3 regions of the Fructilactobacillus carniphilus genome follow, and region 3 is predicted to be linked to each of the others. Evidence: predicted binding sites of a transcription regulator. Region 3 holds the regulator's gene; each other region holds the start of a gene.
What was found. The regulator HrcA, encoded in region 3, represses chaperone genes, less so after heat shock. The targets are predictions, from matches to a motif close to TTAGCACTCNNNNNNNNNGAGTGCTAA.
Positions count from the first base shown of each region.

Region 1: a site for HrcA is predicted at 2,275-2,301, ahead of M3M37_RS05745 (ATP-dependent Clp protease ATP-binding subunit). Genes of this name have one in related genera too.
Region 2: a site for HrcA is predicted at 2,152-2,178, ahead of groES (co-chaperone GroES). Genes of this name have one in related genera too.

Region 1 covers NZ_CP097121.1:1,133,123-1,137,387, reverse strand. The annotation lists gene M3M37_RS05745 (ATP-dependent Clp protease ATP-binding subunit) at 6-2,156, opposite strand; gene M3M37_RS05740 (LCP family glycopolymer transferase) at 2,436-3,425, shown strand; gene M3M37_RS05735 (hypothetical protein) at 3,443-4,195, shown strand; gene M3M37_RS05730 (hypothetical protein) at 4,243-4,265, shown strand, end outside.
Region 2 covers NZ_CP097121.1:836,699-840,963, reverse strand. The annotation lists gene abc-f (ribosomal protection-like ABC-F family protein) at 1-1,180, opposite strand, end outside; gene M3M37_RS04270 (redox-sensing transcriptional repressor Rex) at 1,428-2,072, shown strand; gene groES (co-chaperone GroES) at 2,206-2,490, shown strand; gene groL (chaperonin GroEL) at 2,548-4,173, shown strand.
Region 3 covers NZ_CP097121.1:382,429-386,693, reverse strand. The annotation lists gene dnaK (molecular chaperone DnaK) at 1-1,219, opposite strand, end outside; gene grpE (nucleotide exchange factor GrpE) at 1,245-1,826, opposite strand; gene hrcA (heat-inducible transcriptional repressor HrcA) at 1,838-2,875, opposite strand; gene ribF (riboflavin biosynthesis protein RibF) at 2,961-3,905, opposite strand; gene truB (tRNA pseudouridine(55) synthase TruB) at 3,912-4,265, opposite strand, start outside.

The DNA of each region.
Region 1 (4,265 bases), 740 kb from region 3:
GAAGATTATTTGTCAGCCTTTTCAGCGACGTGATCTGCTTCAATTTTAATGGTGTCGTTTTCTTTATCCAAGACAGCCTTGATGTCCTTAACATCTTGGTGGTCGAGGTAGTACATAGCAATCTTGTCACGTAATTGTTGTTCGATTACTCTCCGCAATGGACGAGCCCCCATGGCTTCATCGTAACCTTGTTCCATCAACCAGTCTTTGACATCTTGAGAGATGGCCAACTTCATTCCCTTGCGAGCCAAAGTTTCGTTCAAGTCCTGAATCATCAAATCCACGATTTGACTTAAGTCATCTTTCGTCAGGTGAGAGAATTCTACGATGGCGTTGAACCGGTTCAAGAATTCAGGACGGAAGAATGGAGCTAAACGATCCATGATGCTTTCGTTCTCATCGTCATCCTTCGTCATGGAGTTGTTACCAAATCCGGCATTCGAAGTAGCAATAATCACCGTGTTCTTGAAGTTAACAACGTTTCCTTGCCCATCAGTTAACCGACCATCATCCATTACTTGTAGTAATAAGGTAATTACTTGGGGGTTAGCTTTTTCAATTTCATCAAGTAAGACAATGGAGTAAGGATTCCGCCGTACTCGTTCCGTTAAGGTGTTACCGTTGTCGTTATAGCCAACGTATCCAGCGGTGGCACCAATCATCTTAGAAACGGCGGTTTCATCTTGGTATTCAGACATGTCAAGCCGGATAATGGAATCCTGGTTGTTAAACATGTCTTTAGCCAGTTGTTTCACTAATTCAGTTTTACCAACCCCAGTTGGTCCAACGAAGAGGAATGATCCAATTGGACGATTACCATCATCAAAACCAGCCCGGTTCCGCCGAATGGCATTGACAACGGCATCCACAGCTTCATCTTGACCGATGATGTGGGACTTGAGCCGGTCGCCCATTCCCTTCAGACGCTCCATGTCGTCTGAGCTCATTTGTGAAACTGGGATTCCGGTTAACCGCTCTACTGATTCAGCAATATCAGCTGGAGTAGCGACTGGAGTTTCGGAATTGTCAGACTCATTGTTTAATTGTTTTTCTAATTCTTCAATCCGAGCCTTGTCTTTAGCAGCAGCTTCGAAGTTTTCCGCGTTAGCGTTGTCTTCTTTTTGTTGCTTAGCAGCTTGTAATTCTTTTTCCAGACTAACTTTGTCAGTTACTGGGTGCTTAGCAGCTAAGTGGGCTGCGGTCATATCAACTAAGTCGATGGCCTTGTCAGGTAATGATCGCTGTGGAATGTATTGTTCTGAGTAATCAATGGCAGCCTTCAAAGCATCATCAGGTAATTTAACTTGGTGGTGTTCTTCGTAAGACTTCCGGATCCCTTGTAAGATTTCAAAGGTCGTCTTCTTGCTAGGTGCATTAACCACAACGTCATTAAAACGACGGGCCAGAGCAGCGTCTTTCATGATGGTGTTTCTGTATTCATCTTGGGTAGTAGCTCCAATTACAGAGATGTCACCACGAGATAAAGCCGGCTTCAAGATATCAGACAAACCTTTACCGCCATTTTCATCCCCAGAAGCACCGGCACCAACGATTTGGTGAATTTCATCAAAGAATAGAATGACGTTTTTACGTTGTTCCACTTCTTTAACTAACTTTTGAATGTTTTCTTCGTAGGCTCCCCGGTATTGAGTTCCGGCTTCTAGAGAAGAAAGGTCAATTGAAATGATTTCCTTGTCCTTGATGGTAGCTGGAACATCACCATTGACAATTTTTTGTGCCAATCCTTCAACGATGGCTGTTTTACCAACTCCAGCATCTCCAACTAAGATCGGGTTGTTTTTAATTCGCCGGCTCAAAATTTCGGCAGTTTCTTGAATTTCTTTGTCCCGACCAATTACGGGATCCAGTAAACCTTGTTTAGCTTCGTTGGTTAAGTTACGACCGATTTTATCAAGGTAACTTTCTTGTTTTTGATTTGCTTGTTGATTAGCTTGATTTGGTGTGACATTGTGTTGTCCAGTTTGACCAGGAATTTGACCAGTGCGGCGCATTTCAGCCACTTGTTCTGGAGTTAATTCATGTCCGTTAACGACGTAACGAGCATGGGGGTTGTTACCCATATTGTTAAAAAAGCTGTTAAATAAGTCATCCATTCCGTTGTTTCCGAATGGGTCATTTCCAAAATTGCTTGGCATAGAAAGTCCTTCTTTCCTAAGTTATTGGGAAGGCACTTATTAGATGAATTCCCATCAGAGATATTTCTTAATCTCTATACTTAATAGTTTAACCTTTCTTAACCAAAAAGAAAAGGAATTAGCTCACAAAGTCTAAAAAAGTTAAAATCAGGGTAAAATAAGAGGGTAAATGCAAGCGTCACGGGGGACACGTCCAACTTAATGTTTTAAAATCTACTTTAGTTTGGTAAACTGTAACTATTGTCGTTTGGACTTATGTAGGAAAAGGAGATTATCAGTATGGACGAAAGTCGACTAGATCGTGATCAAAAGCCCCAAAGATCACATCGAACCCGCAACATTATTTTGACGATTATTTTGGTCCTTTTGGTAGGTGGAGTTGCCTTTGGATCTTATAAATACTTTGCGGTTAAAAATGCTGTTAACAAGGCATACAACAGTGCTGGGTTACAAAAAGAGCGAGATACAGGTGCACTGTTGAAGAACAAAAAGCCCATTTCTATTTTACTAATGGGAACTGATACAGGGGAATTGGGGCGGACTTACAAGGGTCGGACAGATACCATGATGGTAGTGACCATCAATCCGAATACACACAAGACGTTGATTACCAGTATTCCGCGGGATACAGCCGTTAACATTCCTGGTTACCCAGACCAGTCTCCCGCTAAGATCAACGCTGCTTATGCTTACGGCAGTGCTAAAACTGCCATTCAAACGGTGCAAAAGATGCTAAATATCCCGATTGACTATTACGCCATGATTAACATGCGGGGGTTGGTGCAAGTGGTTGACCAAGTCGGGGGAGTAACTATTTCTCCCGAATTAACCTTTGATTATGAGGGTTACCACTTCACAAAGGGGCAACCCACTAAGATGGACGGGAAAAAGGCACTAGCTTACTCGCGGATGCGTTACGACGATCCTCGGGGTGACTTTGGTCGGGAACAGCGGCAACGGCAATTGCTCGAAGGAGTAGTTACTAAGAGTGGTTCCGTAACTTCCTTATTAAATCAAGGCTTTATCGATTCCATTGCTAAAAACACCCAAACTGATTTGCAATTCTCTGATTTATCTGCGATTGCAACTGGATATCTTTCTGCTCGAAAGAACATTGAAAATACCTACTTGAGTGGACAGTCTGGAGAAATGATTGATGGACAAGACATGGAAGTTACACCGCAATCTGAATTGCAAAAAAAGACAGATCAAATCAGAAGTAGTCTAGACTTACCACATGCTACGACTGGTGATATCGCTTTAAATTAAAGGAGATTTTTGAATAAATGGAGTACTCTAATTGGCAATATTTTTTGTATAAATTAGGTTCACTTTTCAATAGCAGCATTTTTAATCTAATTGCGGCTATTCTGATTGTTATTGTTGTAACTGTATTGTTCATATATGATTTCCAAAATCATGGACCGATTTTGTCTAGTAATAAGAATAGATCCAATGAAAACGTTGATAATGAACGAGGAAAGCACTCAGGTAGAAAGCATGTTTTTCGCAATGAAGTACTGCTAGGAGTTGCTTTAATTGTAATTTTAGCCATCATGTTTGTTTCTCGTTCTTCTTTGGCAAAAGTTGATAGCCCATTTGAAATCAATAATAGTAGTAAAACTAAAATAGCTACTAAAGGAAAAGTTGTATGGATGAAATATAATAATGGAAGTTTAGGGATTAACGCTGATGACCATAAAGGTGAAAATGCGATTGTTGCGCAAATCAACAATGTTCCCATTCCCACTGATGCACCTGTAGTAACTCCTTACAAGGGAACGATGATTTCTAACAATGAATTTTTAAAATTAAATCCTGGTGACGATGTAGAAATTAAGTACCATCCTTACCAGTTTAAATATAAAAACCATGCTCAGTTTGGTAATGACAAAGCTGCTTTAAAACAAATTACTTTGTTAAACAGAGCCAAAGTTAATGGTTATGTAGAGAAATATACACCGAAACAAGTAACAAAAAAACAAGCAAAAACACACGCAGTCCAATCTCCATACGCAGCTGAGACAGATTACTATTAATTAATAAATGTCGATTTGATATTGTTTGGGAGAAAAGATGGTGTTTAATGGAAAATGTTTTGAGTAAAAT
Region 2 (4,265 bases), 450 kb from region 3:
TTTGGACGCCAGTGCCAAAGTTGATGGTTCCTCGCAGTGGGGGAATTTCACCCACAATTGTTTTTAATAGCGTGGATTTTCCGACTCCGTTAGGTCCAAAGATGGCGACCCGTTGACCGCGTTTTAAGTGGAAGTCGATGGGGTAACTAAGTTCTGTTTGGTAGCCGATGCCCAGCTTTTCTACGTCGAGCACGACCTCACCACTTTTACGGTTCGGATGGAATTGGAAGCGGGCGGTCGCATGTTGGGGATGCGGTTTTTCAACCCGTTCGATTTTTGCCAATTGCTTTTGGCGGGATTGAGCTCGTTTGGTGGTCGAAGCGCGGACCATGTTTTTTTGGATGAACTCCTCGTCTTTTTTGATTTGGTGCTGTTGTTTTTCGTATTTCTTGGCGGCAATCTCTAACTGGTGCTGTTTTTCCTTTACAAAAAAGCTATAGTTTCCCGAGTAGTGGGTCAACCGGCCGTTTTCGAGGTCGTAAATTTCATTAACCACTTGATCCAAGAAGTACCGATCATGGGAAACCACCAACAGGGCGCCACTATAAGACTTGAGAAAGTTTTCAAGCCAGGCCGTGGTCTCCATGTCAATGTGGTTGGTCGGTTCGTCGAGAATCAGAAGGTCTGGTTTTTCTAATAGCAGTTTTGCCAGGGCCACCCGAGTTTGTTGACCTCCGGAAAGTTCATTAATCGGTCGGTTTTGGTCAGCAGTTGAAAACCCAAAAGCACTCATGACGGTTCGAATTTCAGCGTGATAGCCATAGCCATTGTCGCGCTTGAAATCTGCTTGTAATTGATCGTAGGTTTTGGAAATGGCCGCCAGTTTCTCAGGATCAGCAATGACCGCTGGTTGACTCATTTCGGTTTCTAATTCGTGAATTCGAGTTTCCATTTTAATTAAACGTGCAAAGGGGAGTTCTAATTCGGCCTCAATGGTCCGGTCAGAATGTAACCCTGTATTTTGGGGGAGGTACCCAATTGACAGTCCTTGTTTAATCGTTACGTGTCCATCACTAGCGGTTTTAGGATCAACCAGTAGCTTTAATAAGGTTGATTTTCCTGCCCCGTTTTGACCTACGAGTCCGATATGACTGTGATCATCGATGGTTAAATTAAGGTCGTCAAAAATGGGCGTCCCGTTAAAGCGTTTGGTCAGGTGTTGTGCCTGTAAAATAATCATTGTGCTTCCTCCTGCCGTAATCTTATCATATTTTGTGGTTTGCTAAGTAAAACCGAGATGAAATCATTCACAAACCTAATGGAATTAACTAAGCGGGTTGAATTTGAAAAAGAAGCATCTTTTTTAGTTGAACATTCCAATCAAGTCGGGAATCATTGCCGGTCTAACGAAAAAATTCACAAGCGCATAGTTTGTGGTAAAATGAGATTAAGAGTAGAACGACTAATTTGAAGGAGGCCATCAGCAAATGGCAGAAGTGAAGATTCCCCGTGCAACCGCAAAACGGCTACCACTTTATTATCGTTACTTAAATATTTTACACGATGGAGGAAAGACACGGGTTTCATCGACGGAACTGGCCGATGCCATTCACGTGGATTCGGCAACGATTCGGCGCGATTTTTCGTACTTTGGAGCCTTGGGAAAACGGGGTTATGGGTACGACGTTACGAACCTCTTGGAATTCTTCAAAAACATCCTGCACCAGGACCGTTTAACCAACGTAGCGTTAGTTGGAGTCGGAAACCTCGGGCACGCGCTATTAAATTTTAACTTTCACCAGGACAGTAACATTCGGATTTCTGCCGCCTTTGACGTAAATCCCAAAAACGTCAACACGATTCAAGGTGGGGTGCCGATTTATCCCATGGATCAGATGATTAAACAACTCCGGGACCAGCAGATTAGCGTGGTCATTTTAACTGTTCCGACTAATGTGGCTCAGGATGTGGCTGATCAGGTTTCAGAAGCAGGCGTGAAGGGCATCTTGAACTTTACCTCCCGACGTTTAAACGTTCCCGATGGGATTCGGGTGCACAATGTGGATCTCACTAATGAACTGCAAACTTTAATTTATTTCATCGATCATTATGATCATGGCAACGATGACTAAGGGTTCCGGAAATAGGAACTCTTTTTTTGAACTAAATTCTTGCATTTAAATTCGAAGGAGCTTATATTTAATAATGTAATTAGCACTTGATGAGTTTGAGTGCTAAAACGTTACTTTATTGGAGGGATTAATGATGTTACAACCAATTGGAGATCGTGTCATTATTGCAATTCAAGACCAACCGGAAGAAACGGTTGGTGGTATTGTATTAGCTGAAAACGCTAAGGAAAAACCAACCCAAGGAAAAGTCGTAGCGGTTGGAACGGGGCGAGTACTTGATAACGGTGAAAAAGTTGCTCCCGTAGTTAGTGAAGGTGACGTTGTGATGTTTGATAAGTACGCCGGAACTAAAGTTAACGATGGAGATCAAGAATATCTTGTGATGCACGAAAGTGACCTCCTCGCAATCGTTAAATAATTTAACAATTAGGCTGAAATAGCAAGTTCAAATTAATTAAACATGAGGTGAATGAAAATGGCTAAAGAATTAAAGTTTTCTGATGACGCTCGGAGCGCCATGCTCAAAGGGGTCGACAAGTTAGCTGACACAGTTAAAACAACGATGGGACCAAAGGGTCGGAACGTAGTCTTGGAAGAAACTGCTGGCGACCCAACGATTACCAACGATGGGGTTACGATTGCTAAGGCAATTAGTTTACCTGATCACTTTGAAAATATGGGGGCTAAGTTAGTTTCTGAGGTAGCATCCAAGACGAACGATGTTGCTGGGGACGGAACTACGACGGCTACGGTTTTAACCCAAGCCATCGTTAAAGAAGGAATGAAAAACGTGACGGCCGGTGCTAATCCAGTGGGCGTTCGTCGCGGAATTGAAAAGGCCACGAAAGCAGCCGTTGATAGCTTACACAAGATGAGCCACAAGGTGGAAAACAAAGATGATATTGCCCAAATCGCTTCGATTTCTTCTGCTAGCGAACAAGTGGGTAGTTTGATTGCCGATGCCATGGAAAAAGTTGGAAACGATGGGGTAATTACCATCGAAGACTCCAAGGGAGTAGAAACCAGCTTGGACGTGGTGGAAGGAATGGAATTTGATCGTGGTTACATGTCCCAATACATGGTCACTGATCAAGAAAAAATGGAAGCTGATTTAGACAATCCTTACATCTTAATCACCGACAAGAAGATTAACAATATGCAAGACATCATGCCGTTGTTGCAATCAGTTGTGGAACAAGGTCGTTCGTTGCTGATGATTGCCGATGACATTGGTGGCGAAGTGCTCCCAACCTTGGTTCTGAACAAGATGCGGGGGACCTTCAACGTGGTTGCTGTTAAGGCTCCTGGTTTTGGTGACCGCCGGAAGGCTCAATTACAAGACATCGCAACCTTAACTGGTGCGACTGTCATTAGTGACGACCTCGGCTTAGAATTGAAGGACACCACAGTTGATCAACTTGGACAATCCAATAAAGTAAACGTTACGAAAGATTCGACGACCATCGTGGAAGGTAAGGGGGACAAGGATGCCATTGCTCAACGCGTTGCCGAAATTAAGGGTCAAATTGCTGCTACCAACTCTGACTTTGACAGAGATAAGTTGCAAGAACGTTTGGCTAAATTAGCTGGTGGAGTAGCCGTTATCAAAGTTGGTGCTGCTACGGAAACCGAATTGAAAGAACGCAAGTACCGGATTGAAGACGCCTTGAACGCCACTCGGGCCGCCGTAGAGGAAGGATTTGTTCCCGGTGGTGGAACGGCCTTCATCAACATCTTAAACGATGTGGCTGCCGTAGAAGCAGAAGGCGACGAACAAACCGGGATTGACATCGTGCGTCGGGCTCTGGAAGCTCCGGTTAAGCAAATTGCTGAAAACGCTGGGGTAGATGGTGCTGTGATTGTGGACCACTTGAAACAAGAAAAACCAGGAATTGGGTACAATGCTGCGGACGACAAGTACGAAGACATGATTGCCGCCGGTGTAGTTGACCCAACCAAGGTTAGTCGGTCTGCCTTACAAAACGCTGCGTCTGTTTCTTCCTTATTGTTGACCACTGAAGCTGTGGTTGCGGAAGAACCAAAGGAAGATGGCGGCAACGATAATCCGGCCATGGCACAAGGAATGCCTGGCATGATGTAATTTAATTAATTAAAGAGAAGTTTACTCTAGTAAACTTCTCTTTTTTTGTTGTCGGAAACGGGCAGTCGGAGTATAGTAGCAGTTGTATAAAA
Region 3 (4,265 bases):
TTTGGTTATCAGCAGCAGTCGAGAAGGTTTGGGACTTGGAAGTTGGAATCGTGGTGTTCTTATCGATTAACTTCGTCATTACGCCACCCATGGTTTCAATTCCCAAGGATAATGGGGTAACATCTAAGAGCACAACGTCCTTCACGTCACCAGTTAAGACTCCCCCTTGAACAGCAGCTCCTAAAGCAACGGCTTCGTCCGGGTTAATGGAGTGGTTCGGGTTCTTGCCCGTCCAGTTCTTAACGGCTTCTTGCACAGCAGGAATCCGGGTGGAACCACCGTTTAAGATGACTTCATCAATGTCACTAGTGCTTAACCCAGCATCCTTTAAGGCATTTTCAAATGGCACCTTGGTCTTGTCAACCAAGTCAGAAGTTAATTCGTTGAACTTAGCCCGCGTTAAAGTGGTTTGCAAGTGCAATGGACCGTTATCGTTGGAAGCGATGAATGGCAGGCTGATTTCAGTTTGGTTAACTCCAGAGAGTTCCTTCTTTGCTTTTTCAGCAGCATCCTTCAACCGTTGTAAAGCCATCTTGTCTTGGGATAAATCGACACCTTGTTCTTGTTTGAAGTCGTTAACTAACCAATCAATGATCCGTTGGTCAAAGTCATCCCCACCTAAGTGAGTATCACCGTTAGTTGACAGTACTTGGAAGACCCCGTCACCTAATTCAAGGACGGAAACATCAAAAGTTCCTCCCCCTAAATCGTAAACTAAGATCTTTTCGTCTTTATCTTGTTTGTCCAATCCGTAAGCTAAAGAAGCAGCAGTTGGTTCGTTGATAATCCGCTTTACGTCTAATCCAGCAATCTTACCAGCATCCTTAGTGGCTTGCCGTTGGGCATCGTTAAAGTAAGCTGGAACCGTGATAACTGCTTCGGTAACCGTATCACCAAGGTAGTCTTCAGCGTAGCCCTTGATGTATTGCAAAATCATTGCTGAAATTTGTTGGGGAGTGTATTTCTTCCCAGCAATATCAACCGTGTAGCCTTGTTCACCCATGTGGCTCTTAATGGAACGAACCGTATTGGGGTTAGTGATTTCTTGCCGTTTAGCAACTTCACCAACTTGGGTTTCTCCATCTTTAAAGGCCACTACTGATGGAGTCGTGCGGGACCCATCTGGGTTGGTGATAATTTTGGGTTTGCCACCTTCCATTACAGCCACTGCTGAGTTGGTGGTCCCTAAGTCAATTCCAATAATTTTATTACTTGCCATGGTATTATCTCCTTTTATCCTTAATTTACTGTGCCACGATTACCATTGCTGGTCGAATTACCCGATCAGCTAATCGGTAACCGGTTTGTAACACTTGCACAACTGTGTCGGCTGGATGTTCATCACTCGCTGGCACTGTTTGCACCGCTTGATGAATCTCCGGGTCAAATTGCACTCCCACTTCATCAACGGCGTGGATATCATTATCAGTTAACGCCTTGTCTAGGTGTTTAACCACCATTTCAATCCCAGTCTTTAGTTGCTGGCCACTTTCATCATCAACCTGAACGTCTAACGCTCTGGTTAAATCATCCAATGCCGGAACGATGTCTTTGGCTAGCTGCTGGGGACCATACTTAGCCATTTCACTGACTTCTTTTTGATTCCGTTTTTGCATGTTTTGAATCTCTGCTTGGGACCGTAAATAATCATTTTGCGCCCCATCGAGTTGTTCTTGCAACTTAGCAACCTCAGCCTGCAACTTTTCCGTTTGCTCAGTCGCAACATCCGTTTTTGGTTGTTCGTCAGCTGCTTGCTTTGTTGCTGGCTTTTGTTGCCCAGCTGGTTGCTCTTTTTTCGTGGCTTTGGTTTCTTTTTCTTTGGCCATGCTAACCCTCCTTACTGATCGTAGTCATGATAGTAACTACGAATTCTTGTTTGTAGTTCATCGCGAAAGGCGTCTACCAAGCCCATCACCCGTGGATAAAACATTCGGGTCGGACCAATTACCGCAATCCGTCCAACCCCATGCGCACCAGCATCATAGGTTCCACTGATGATACTGTAATTCCGCCATAAATCATTATGCAGTTCTGAACCTAATCGCACCGATACATCTTGACCGCTAGATTGTAAAATCGTTTCTAAGTCAGTTGCCGAACTCAACGAGGAGTAGAGCGGTTTCAAGTTTGCAAATGTTTCAGCCCCCACCCCGTGAAAGAGGTTACTTCTACCACTGACAAAGAACTGCTCATGACGTAACTTATTAGCTACTACCACAAACGCGTTCACAATTTGCGTAAAATCAGCAAGCTGCTGATTACCACTTGCAAGCTCCGCTTCTAACGTTTGCGTTACCTGACTTAGTGATTCGCCACGTAGATGTTGATTTAACCAAGCTTCTACATGGCTTCCGTCAGTACTCGTCAACGGTTGCTCGGTTAAAAATGGTTGGCTTTGCACTAGACCACTTTTCATCATCATAATGGCCATGAAGTTCTGATGGTTGATTTGCGTGAGGCGGAAGGACTCGACTACATCCTGCTGTTGCAGCATCGGAGTAAACGTTAGTGCCGTATAATCAGTAATCTGGGAGAGTAAATCAGCCGATTGTCTGACAATATCGTCTAACTGTTTAAACGACCCGTCCAACATTTCTGTAATGTAGTCGCGTGCCTGGACTTCTAATGGAATCGGTTTCGTCAAATTATCAACGTAATAGCGATAACCTTGATAAGAAGGAATTCGTCCCGAAGAAGTATGCACCTGTTCGATAAAGTGATTTTGACTAAGCACACTCATCTCGTTCCGAATCGTTGCTGAACTAACTTTAATTGGCAAGTGTTGTGCCAAAGATTTCGAACCAACGGGTTCCCCCGTTTGCGAATATTCATCAACAATCTGTTTAAGGATCAAGTTTTGTCTGTCAGTGAGCATCTTCACCACCTCTTTTTAGCACTCTCAATCACCAAGTGCTAAGGTACAGTTATACTGTATCAAGGATCATTATTAAGGTCAAGAATTACGCTTCCATAGATTGAAAAAAGTTTCTGGTTTCTTGCTCATCTCGGTTTAATTGGTCAATCAATGCCGCTTCTCCTTGATATTTAACCTCATCACGAGTTTTCTTCAAAAATTGAACTTGAACTCGTTTCCCATACAAATTGCGCTGAAAATCCAATAAATTAACCTCCAGCGTCACGGGATTTTGATCGCCAAAGGTCACGTTTTTTCCAATCGAAGCCATCCCGGGATACCACTGGTGATTAATCTGCATCAAGACAATGTAAACTCCTAGCGGCGGCATTCGTTGTAAGTCATCATATTGCACGTTAGCAGTCGGAAACCCAAGGGTCCGACCCCGTGCTAGGCCATGAACAACAGTTCCATTAATTTCAAATGACCGGCCCAATAAGCGCCGAACTGTTTCCAAGTGACCGTCACTCAAATTCCGGCGCACCCGAGTCGAACTAACTTTTTTCTCGTCCAGCAACAACGCAGGAACCGTTTCGACGGTAAACCGATGGTGGGAATATTCTCCTAAGTTAGCCATGGCGGCGTCCTTAGTTCCGTAGGTATGATCAAAACCAGCTACGACTACCGTGGCGCCCATCCGAACAATAAAATTATCCACGAATGTCTGGGGTGCTTGCGCTTGAAAGTCATAGTCATAGTTAACCTCATACACATAATCCACCCCGAGCCGTTTAAATAACTGGTACTTTGCGTCGTATAAGGTTAAATAACGCGCAGCATCTCCGGTTAGCTTTTGATATACCAGTGCTGGATGATGATCATAGGTTAAAATGGCGAGCGGCAGCTGCCGCTCTAACGCAATTTCCTTTGCCCGGTTAATGACGTTCTGGTGTCCGAGATGCACTCCGTCAAAAAAGCCCATTGCTAACACCACTGGCGCCGGAAATTGTTGCTCTGCTTCTAACGGATAGGCCAACTTGATAATTTCCATTGCTCGTTACTCCAAACTAAACATTTTTTGTGGTTTATACCGCTGGTGACCCTCATCATAGTAGTATAAAGCCTTATCGCTACCATTATAGCGTAAAACGATTTCTGCTTCAGTAGTCTGCAAGTCTGATGCTGGTAAAAAGGCCCCATGTTGGACCTGCGCCCACTGTTCAGCCGTCAAGTCAACGTGTGCAAAGGCGTGAAGCGCATGGTCAATTGGATAAACGAACTGATCTAATTGTCCGGCTTGTTGCGCATCCTCCAGAGTTTCTAAAGCAACCGTTTGCTGAATATCAAATCCACCACTAGCAATCCGAGTTAGTTGTGACATCACGGCGGGTAAGCCAAAGTCGCGACCAAA